3 regions of the Streptomyces sp. AC627_RSS907 genome follow, and region 3 is predicted to be linked to each of the others. Evidence: predicted binding sites of a transcription regulator. Region 3 holds the regulator's gene; each other region holds the start of a gene.
What was found. Region 3 encodes HrcA, which represses chaperone genes, less so after heat shock. Its sites were predicted from a motif close to TTNGCACTCNGNNNNNCNGAGTGCNAA; they were not measured.
Positions count from the first base shown of each region.

Region 1: groL (chaperonin GroEL) is a predicted target of HrcA. The motif match lies at 1,387-1,413, and genes of this name have one in related genera.
Region 2: groES (co-chaperone GroES) is a predicted target of HrcA. The motif match lies at 1,698-1,724, and genes of this name have one in related genera.

Region 1 covers NZ_JAGMUE010000715.1:45,437-48,708, forward strand. Annotated here, with positions in the region: gene thrC (threonine synthase) at 1-261, shown strand, start outside; gene KUM32_RS38150 (MoaD/ThiS family protein) at 312-587, shown strand; gene KUM32_RS38155 (cold-shock protein) at 994-1,197, shown strand; gene groL (chaperonin GroEL) at 1,540-3,165, shown strand.
Region 2 covers NZ_JAGMUE010000120.1:950-4,221, forward strand. Annotated here, with positions in the region: gene groL (chaperonin GroEL) at 1-1,111, opposite strand, end outside; gene groES (co-chaperone GroES) at 1,243-1,551, opposite strand; gene KUM32_RS25735 (polysaccharide deacetylase family protein) at 1,802-2,521, opposite strand; gene KUM32_RS25740 (polysaccharide deacetylase family protein) at 2,518-3,272, opposite strand, start outside.
Region 3 covers NZ_JAGMUE010000183.1:3,430-6,701, forward strand. Annotated here, with positions in the region: gene KUM32_RS30780 (DUF3097 domain-containing protein) at 1-583, opposite strand, end outside; gene KUM32_RS30785 (MBL fold metallo-hydrolase) at 618-1,352, opposite strand; gene hrcA (heat-inducible transcriptional repressor HrcA) at 1,526-2,542, shown strand; gene dnaJ (molecular chaperone DnaJ) at 2,543-3,272, shown strand, end outside.

The DNA of each region.
Region 1 (3,272 bases), on a different contig from region 3:
GAGGACGTGACGGACGAGCAGATCGTGGACGCGATCGGGCTGCTCGCCCGCACGGAGGGCATCTTCGCGGAGACGGCGGGCGGGGTGACGGTCGGCGTCACCAAGAAGCTGATCGAGAACGGCGTGCTGGACCCGTCGCTCACCACGGTCGTCCTCAACACCGGGGACGGTCTGAAGACGCTGGACGCGGTGGCCGGCACGGGGCTGACCGCGACGATCCGCCCCAGCCTGGACTCGTTCCGCGAGGCTGGTCTCGCGTAGGACAGCCCTGTGCGTCGTCCGCCCCTGAAACCCTGACCGGAGGTCCGAAAGTGAGCGTCACCGTCCGTATCCCGACCATCCTGCGCACCTACACCGGCGGCAAGGCCGAGGTCGCCGCCGAGGGCGCGACGCTCGGTGAGGTCATCTCCGACCTGGAGAAGAACCACACCGGCATCGCCGCCCGCGTCCTGGACGACCAGGGCAAGCTGCGCCGTTTCGTCAACGTCTACGTCAACGACGACGACGTCCGCTTCGAGCAGGGCCTCCAGACCGCGACCCCGGACGGCGCGGGCGTCTCCATCATCCCGGCGGTCGCCGGCGGCTGATACGCCTCGTAGCGCGCGTTGCCCTCTCCGTAAGACAAACGGAGAGGGCAATTCCATGAGGTTGAGCGCGGTAGAGTTGGGGAACGCGCCCCTGATCGCTTGATCGGGCGCCTTGAATTCCTGCCGCCCGTCCGACCAGATGTAGCCAAAGTGTGGACGTGTTTCGCGGCTTTTGTTCCCTTTGCGTACCCCGACTTGCCCCGAATTCAGGCGAATTCTCGCCATATTTCTGGCCGGGCGCGTCCAGATTTCTCGTCCGATTGCCCTGTTGCAGACGGCAGTTGGACAGATACATTCAGCCGCGGTCGACGCGTTCCGGCGCACGCCCCCAGTCGTGGGGGGTGAGGTCTGACCCGGGTTCGCGAAGTGCGGATCTGTGCAAGGGCCAGTAATAGGGGAGTTAGGCATGGCTCAGGGCACCGTCAAGTGGTTCAACGCGGAGAAGGGGTACGGCTTCATCGCGGTCGACGGTGGTGCGGATGTTTTCGTCCACTACAGCGCGATTCAGATGGACGGCTACCGCACCCTCGAAGAAGGCCAGCGGGTCGAGTTCGAGATCTCGCAGGGTCAGAAGGGCCCGCAGGCCGACATGGTTCGCCTCAGCGCCTGAGACGTTCGGCCACCGCAAGTAAACGGTTCTTCTCCGAAGGGCCCGCACCTCTCCCGGGGTGCGGGCCCTTCGGCCTGCCCGGACAGCGGCCCCGGGGCCCGCCCGGAGCCTTGTTCGCGAGTGGCTGAGCGCCCCGCCCGATCCCGACAGGCGCTTGCACTCGACAGGGGCGAGTGCTAATCATTGGCGTTAGCACTCTGAAGGTGAGAGTGACAACGAAGGACCGGGTCGGTGAGGCCCGCAGGCCGGGTGGGGAAGGAACCACGAGGCAGGCGAGCCGTCCGTCGCGGGCGCGGGCGCGGTCCGAAGGAATCACCCCCAGTCCTGGAGGGACCACTTCACATGGCCAAGATCATCGCGTTCGACGAGGAGGCGCGGCGCGGCCTCGAGCGCGGCATGAACCAGCTCGCGGACGCCGTCAAGGTGACGCTCGGCCCCAAGGGCCGCAACGTCGTCCTCGAGAAGAAGTGGGGCGCCCCCACGATCACCAACGATGGTGTCTCCATCGCCAAGGAGATCGAGCTCGAGGACCCGTACGAGAAGATCGGCGCCGAGCTGGTCAAGGAAGTCGCCAAGAAGACGGACGACGTCGCCGGTGACGGTACGACCACCGCGACCGTCCTCGCCCAGGCCCTGGTCAAGGAAGGCCTGCGCAACGTCGCGGCCGGCGCCAACCCGATGGCCCTCAAGCGCGGCATCGAGAAGGCCGTCGAGGCCGTCTCCGCCGCCCTGCTCGAGCAGGCCAAGGATGTCGAGACCAAGGAGCAGATCGCCTCCACGGCCTCCATCTCCGCCGCCGACACCCAGATCGGCGAGCTCATCGCCGAGGCCATGGACAAGGTCGGCAAGGAAGGCGTCATCACCGTCGAGGAGTCCCAGACCTTCGGTCTGGAGCTGGAGCTCACCGAGGGTATGCGCTTCGACAAGGGCTACATCTCGGCGTACTTCGCCACCGACATGGAGCGTATGGAGGCCGTCCTCGACGACCCGTACATCCTGATCGCGAACTCCAAGATCTCCAACGTCAAGGACCTGCTCCCGCTCCTGGAGAAGGTCATGCAGTCGGGCAAGCCGCTGCTGATCATCGCCGAGGACGTCGAGGGCGAGGCCCTGTCGACCCTGGTCGTCAACAAGATCCGCGGCACCTTCAAGTCCGTCGCCGTCAAGGCCCCGGGCTTCGGCGACCGCCGCAAGGCCATGCTCGGCGACATCGCCATCCTCACGGGCGGCGAGGTCATCTCCGAGGAGGTCGGCCTCAAGCTGGAGAACGCCACGCTCGACCTGCTGGGCAAGGCGCGCAAGGTCGTCATCACCAAGGACGAGACCACGATCGTGGACGGCGCCGGCTCGGCCGACCAGGTCCAGGGCCGCGTCAACCAGATCCGCGCCGAGATCGACAACAGCGACTCGGACTACGACCGCGAGAAGCTCCAGGAGCGTCTGGCGAAGCTGGCCGGCGGCGTGGCCGTCATCAAGGCCGGTGCCGCCACCGAGGTCGAGCTCAAGGAGCGCAAGCACCGCATCGAGGACGCCGTTCGCAACGCGAAGGCGGCCGTCGAGGAGGGCATCGTCGCCGGTGGTGGCGTGGCCCTGCTCCAGGCCTCCCAGGTCTTCGAGAAGCTGGAGCTCACGGGTGACGAGGCGACCGGCGCCAACGCCGTGAAGCTCGCCCTGGAGGCCCCGCTGAAGCAGATCGCCGTCAACGGTGGTCTCGAGGGCGGCGTCGTCGTGGAGAAGGTCCGCAACCTCCAGGTCGGCCACGGCCTGAACGCCGCGACCGGCGAGTACGTCGACATGATCGCCGAGGGCATCATCGACCCGGCGAAGGTGACCCGTTCCGCGCTGCAGAACGCCGCCTCCATCGCCGCGCTGTTCCTCACCACCGAGGCCGTCATCGCCGACAAGCCGGAGAAGGCCGCCGCGGCCGGTGCTCCGGGCGGCATGCCGGGCGGTGACATGGACTTCTGACCGGCCCCTGGTCGATCACTGTCCTACGTTCCGAGGGCGGTACTCCCTGTTCCGGCAGGGGGTGCCGCCCTCGGGGCGTCGCGGCGTCGCTGAAGACCCTCGGCCGA
Region 2 (3,272 bases), on a different contig from region 3:
TCGCGAGGCGCTCCTGGAGCTTCTCGCGGTCCCAGTCGGAGTCCGTGTTCTCGATCTCGGCCTTGATCTGCGCGATGCGGCCCTCGACCTCGTCACGCTTGCCGGCACCGTCGACGATCGTGGTGTCGTCCTTGGTGACGGTGATGCGGCGGGCGGTGCCGAGCACGTCCAGGCCGACCTGGTCGAGCTTGAGGCCGACCTCCTCGGAGATGACGGTGGCGCCGGTGAGGACGGCCATGTCCTGCAGCATCGCCTTGCGGCGGTCGCCGAAGCCCGGGGCCTTCACCGCGACGGCGTTGAAGGTGCCGCGGATCTTGTTCACGACGAGGGTGGAGAGGGCCTCGCCCTCGACGTCCTCGGCGATGATCAGCAGCGGCTTGGAGGAGTTGGTCTGGATGACCTTCTCCAGCAGCGGCAGCAGGTCCGCGATGGAGGAGATCTTGCCCTGGTTGATGAGGATGTACGGGTCCTCCAGGACGGCCTCCATGCGCTCCTGGTCCGTCACGAAGTACGGCGACAGGTAGCCCTTGTCGAAGGCCATGCCCTCGGTGAAGTCCAGCTCCAGACCGAAGGTGTTGGACTCCTCGACGGTGATGACACCGTCCTTGCCGACCTTGTCCATCGCCTCGGCGATCAGCTCGCCGACCTGCTGGTCCTGGGCGGACAGCGCGGCCACGGCGGCGATGTCGGACTTCTCGTCGATCGGGCGCGCGGTGGCGAGGAGGTCCTCGGACACGGCGGCGACGGCCGCGTCGATGCCCTTCTTCAGCAGCGCCGGGGAGGCACCGGCGGCGACGTTCTTCAGGCCCTCGCGGACCAGCGCCTGGGCCAGGACGGTGGCGGTGGTGGTGCCGTCACCCGCGATGTCGTTGGTCTTGGTCGCCACCTCCTTCACCAGCTGGGCGCCGAGGTTCTCGTACGGGTCCTCGATCTCGACCTCACGGGCGATCGTGACACCGTCGTTGGTGATGGTCGGGGCGCCGAACTTCTTGTCGATGACGACGTTGCGGCCCTTGGGGCCGATCGTCACCTTCACCGTGTCGGCGAGCTTGTTGACGCCGCGCTCGAGGGCGCGACGGGCGTCCTCGTCGAACTTCAGGATCTTCGCCATGGGAGCGTGAGCCCTCTCGGAAATCTAGGGGAAAACTGACTGCGCCCCTCGCGCCCGGCTTGTTAGGTCGCGGGGGCCAGGGGCGCAGTTGCTGAGCTGTGTGCGTCGAGGTGAGTCGACTACTGCCCGACTTACTTCTCGATGATCGCGAGCACGTCGCGGGCCGAGAGGACGAGGTACTCCTCGCCGTTGTACTTCACCTCGGTGCCGCCGTACTTGCTGTAGAGCACGACGTCACCGACGGAGACGTCGAGCGGAAGACGGTTGCCGTCCTCGAAGCGGCCCGGGCCCACGGCCAGGACGACGCCCTCCTGGGGCTTCTCCTTGGCGGTGTCCGGAATGACCAGGCCCGAAGCCGTGGTCTGCTCGGCGTCGAGCGGCTGGACCACGATGCGGTCCTCGAGCGGCTTGATGGCAACCTTGGAGCTGGCGGTCGTCACGATCCGACCTCCCCCTTCGGAGATCTCACGGGGTTAACTGTCTGAGGTGGCGACCAGGTCGATCCGTCGTCGCGGGTGCCGGACCTGCCCGTCGCGTTGTTGGCACTCTCCAGTGGGGAGTGCCAGAGCCGAGACTATGACCGCGATTAGCACTCGGTCAAGCGGAGTGCCAATGCCGGCGGCGCGTCGGCGGACTTTCTCCGCGAACGGGGCGGGTCCCGCCGGGGGCTGGCCGCCCGGCGTCAGCAGGTCAGAGGTAGTCCTCCAGGCGTCCCACCCCCAGTCCCTGCTCCTCGATCTCCTCCAGCAAACGTGCGGTGCGCGTGCTCAGGGCGATGCCCGTCGGGTGGTCCGGGTCGACGGCCACGATGTCGCCGGGGTGCAGGCGGTGCTCGCCACGGGTGTAGGTGAGCTCGCCGTGGGCGTCGAGGGTCGCCCGCCACAGGACGAGCGCCGTGCTGCCGCAGTCGGCGGCGGCGCGCAGCGTCGTGGTGTCGTACGTGCCGTAGGGCGGGCGGAAGAGGTGGGGGCGGACGCCGAAGCGGGACGTGAGCTTCGCCCGCTGGCCGCAGATCTCGGCGCGCTGACCGGCGTAGGGCAGACCGCGCAGGGAGCGGTGGTCGAGGGTGTGGTTCTGCAGGCTCGCGCCGACCGAGCGCAGCCGGGCGAAGTGGCCGTACGCCGGCCCGGCGACGGTGTCGGTGAGGAAGAAGGTGACCGGGAGCCGTCGTGCGCGGACGAGGTCGGTGAAGCGGGAGTCGCGCTCGGCGCCGTCGTCGTAGGTGAGGAAGACGACCCGGTCGGTGGTGCGGACGTGGTCCACGACGGGCGGCAGGTCCTGCCCCTGGCCGCTGCCCTGGGCGGGCTCCCCGGCCGTGGGGCCTTCGGCGGGGCCGGCGAGCTGGGCGCAGCCGGCGAGCAGTACGGCGGCCAGGGCGGCACCGGCCGGCCGGGACCGCCCCCGCCTCACAGGTAGTCCTCCAGCCGGGCCACCGCGTACCCCTCGGCGGTGACCTTGTCCAGGAACCGCCGGACCATGTCGGTCATCGTGCCGCCCCAGTCACCACGGCCCCGGAAGTGGGTGAGGACGATGTCCCCCGGGTGCAGCTCCTGGTCCCACTCGCGGTACTCCCAGTGGTCGACGAAGACCTCCTCGCTCCAGATCGGCGCGTACTCGATGCCGCAGGCCTTCGCGGCGCGCAGGGTGTCCCGGTTGTAGTTGCCGAAGGGCGGGCGGAAGAGGGTGGGGCGCTTGCCGTACTGCTCCTCGATCACGTCCTGCATGCCGCAGATCTCGCGTTTCTGCTCCTTGTAGGAGAGGCCGGGGAGGTAGGGGTGGCTCAGTGTGTGGTTGTTGAGGGTGATCCCGCGCGCCTGCATCGCCCTGAAGTAGCCGTAGTCGTCCTTGATCTCCTCGTCGGTGAGGAAGACCGTGTACGGGATCCTCAGCTCGCTCGTCATGCGCAGGAACGCCGGGTCCTTCTCGGCGCCGTCGTCGATGGTGAGGAAGACGACCTTCTCCTGGGTGGGGACGGTGGTGAAGACCGGCGGGAGGTCCTCCTGGCCGTCCACCTCGAAGCCCTCGCGCGCGGTGATCTCCGGCTTCGTGGCGGGGGCCGGCGGCGCCGGCAGCGGGACCTCCTCCAGCCCCCAGCGCCGGGCGGCGGCGACCCGGGCGGCGTGCGCGGCGCGCAGCTCGGAGGCGTAGGAGTCGAGCGCGC
Region 3 (3,272 bases):
AGATGTCGATGTAGGGATGGCCGACGACCAGCGCGTGCTCGCTCGTCACCGACTCCGCGATCCGCCACTCCTTCGAACCCGGCACCAGGTGGTCCACCAGGACGCCCAGTCGCGCGTCCGGCCCCGGCGCGAAGTCGGCGACGACCGACGGCAGGTCGTCCACGCCCTCCAGGTACTCCACGACCACGCCCTCGACGCGCAGGTCGTCGCCCCACACCTTCTCGACCAGCTCGGCGTCGTGCCGCCCCTCGACGTAGATGCGCCCGGCGCGGGCCACCCGCGCGCGTGCCCCCGGGACCGCCACCGAACCGGACGCCGTCCGGGTGGGCCGTACCGGACCGGACGACGGCCGCACCAGCGTCACCACCCGTCCCTCCAGCAGGAAGCCGCGCGGCTCCATCGGGAAGACCCGGCGTTTGCCGAAGCGGTCCTCCAGGGTCACCGTGCCCGCCTCGCAGCCGGTCACCGCGCCGCAGAACCCGGTGCCGGGCTCCTCGACCACCAGGCCGGGGTCGGCCGGGACCTCCGGTACCGGCTGCGGTTTCTTCCACGGAGGGGTCAGGTCGGCGGAGTACTGGCGCATTCTGACGACGATACGAGGAGTGGGCGCGCCGTGATCAGCGCGACACGCCGAACCGGGCGGCCAGCGCGTCCCGTTGGGCCCGGACGAACGCCGCGTCCACCACCGCTCCGTGACCGGGGACGTACAGCGCGTCCTCGCCCCCGAGGTCGAGCAGCCGGTCCAGCGCGGCGGGCCAGTGCGACGGTACGGCGTCGGGGCCCGCCTGCGGCCGGCCGGACTCCTCGACCAGGTCGCCGCAGAAGACCACCTCCGGGTCGCCCGGCACCAGCACGGCGAGGTCGTGGGCCGTGTGCCCGGGGCCCACGTCGGCGAGCAGGACCTGCCGGCCGCCGCCCAGGTCGAGCGTCCACTCGCCGCACACCTCGTGCCGGACCGGGACCAGCGCGTCGGCCGCCTCCTCCGCCCGCCGCGCGGCCAGCCCCTCCGCCACCGCGTCCGAGCGCAGCGCCTCCCGCCCCTGTCCGCCCCGCGCGAACAGGGCGTCCGTGCCCACCGCGCCGTACACCTCCGCGCCCGCGAACGCCGCCGCCCCGAAGACGTGGTCGAAGTGCGGGTGGGTCAGCGCGAGATGCGTCACACGGTGACCGGCGAGCTCCTGCGCCTGCGCGCGCAACCGGGCGCCCTCACCGAGGCTCGACCCGGTGTCGACCACCAGTGCCGCGCCCGCGCCCAGGACCAGCCCCGCCGTGCAGTCCCAGACCGGCAGCCGGCACCGCCCCACCCCGGCCGCCAGCCGCTCCCATCCCAGGTCCTCCCAAGTCACCGTCATGCCGACGACGCTAGCGGTGCGACGCCCCCGGTCACGGCGGCGTGCCCCCGGCCTTGCCGGAGGCGTACCCCACGGCCGTACACTGGGCCGGGGAAGTCTGGCACTCGCCCGCTGTGAGTGCCAGGACAGACAGGTAGGACACCGGGCGGACGACTCTGGAGGTGTGTGCGCCGATGCTCAGTGAACGCAGGCTCCAGGTTCTGCGCGCCATCGTCCAGGACTACGTCGGCACGGAGGAGCCGGTCGGCTCCAAGGCCCTCACCGAGCGGCACAACCTCGGCGTCTCCCCGGCCACCGTGCGCAACGACATGGCGGCCCTGGAGGACGAGGGGTTCATCGCCCAGCCGCACACCAGCGCCGGGCGCATCCCGACCGACAAGGGCTACCGGCTCTTCGTCGACAAGCTGGCCGGCGTCAAGCCGATGACCGCGCCCGAGCGGCGTGCCATCCAGAACTTCCTGGAGGGCGCCGTCGACCTCGACGACGTGGTGGCCCGCACGGTGCGGCTGCTCGCGCAGCTCACCCGGCAGGTCGCCGTCGTGCAGTACCCGTCGCTGACCCGCTCGACCGTGCGGCACGTGGAGTTGCTCTCCCTGGCGCCCGCGCGCCTGATGCTCGTGCTGATCACGGACACCGGGCGGGTCGAGCAGCGGATGGTCGACTGCCCGGCGCCGTTCGGCGAGGCGTCCCTGGCGGACCTGCGCGCGCGGCTCAACAGCCGGGTCGCGGGCCGCCGTTTCTCGGACGTCCCGAGTCTGGTCGAGGATCTGCCGGAGGCCTTCGAGGCCGAGGACCGCGGTACGGTCTCCACCGTGCTCTCCACTCTCCTGGAGACGCTGGTCGAGGAGAACGAGGAGCGGCTGATGATCGGCGGCACCGCCAATCTGACCCGCTTCGGGCACGACTTCCCCCTGGTGATCCGGCCCGTCCTCGAGGCGCTGGAGGAGCAGGTCGTGCTCCTCAAGCTGCTCGGCGAGGCGAAGGATCCGGGCGTGACCGTCCGTATCGGTCACGAGAACGCCCACGAAGGACTCAACTCAACGTCCGTCGTGTCGGTGGGCTACGGTTCGGGCGGCGAGGCGGTTGCCAAGCTCGGCGTGGTCGGACCGACCCGCATGGACTACCCGGGAACGATGGGAGCGGTACGCGCAGTGGCACGGTACGTCGGACAGATCCTGGCGGAGTCGTAGGTGGCCACGGACTACTACGCCGTACTCGGCGTACGCCGCGACGCGTCCCAGGACGAGATCAAGAAGGCGTTCCGGAGGCTCGCCCGCGAGCTGCACCCGGACGTCAACCCCGATCCGAAGACCCAGGAGCGGTTCAAGGAGATCAACGCCGCCTACGAGGTGCTGTCGGACCCGCAGAAGAAGCAGGTCTACGACCTCGGCGGCGACCCCCTCTCGCAGGCGGGCGGCGGCGGGGCCGGCGGCTTCGGCGCGGGCGGCTTCGGGAACTTCTCGGACATCATGGACGCGTTCTTCGGTACGGCGTCGCAGCGCGGGCCGCGCTCGCGCACGCGCCGGGGCCAGGACGCGATGATCCGCATCGAGGTCGAGCTGGACGAGGCCGCGTTCGGTACGACCAAGGACATCCAGGTCGACACCGCGGTCGTCTGCAACACCTGCAACGGCGAGGGCGCGGCGCCGGGCACGAGTGCCCAGACGTGTGACATGTGCCGCGGACGCGGTGAGGTGTCGCAGGTCACGCGGTCCTTCCTGGGCCAGGTCATGACCTCCCGCCCCTGCCCCCAGTGCCAGGGCTTCGGCACCGTGGTCCCGACCCCGTGCCCGGAGTGCGCGGGCGACGGCCGGGTCCGCTCCCGGCGCACGCTGACCGTGAAGATCCCGGCCGGAGTCGACAACGGCACGCGGATCCAGCTCGCGGGCGAGGGCGAGGTCGGCCCCGGCGGCGGCCCCG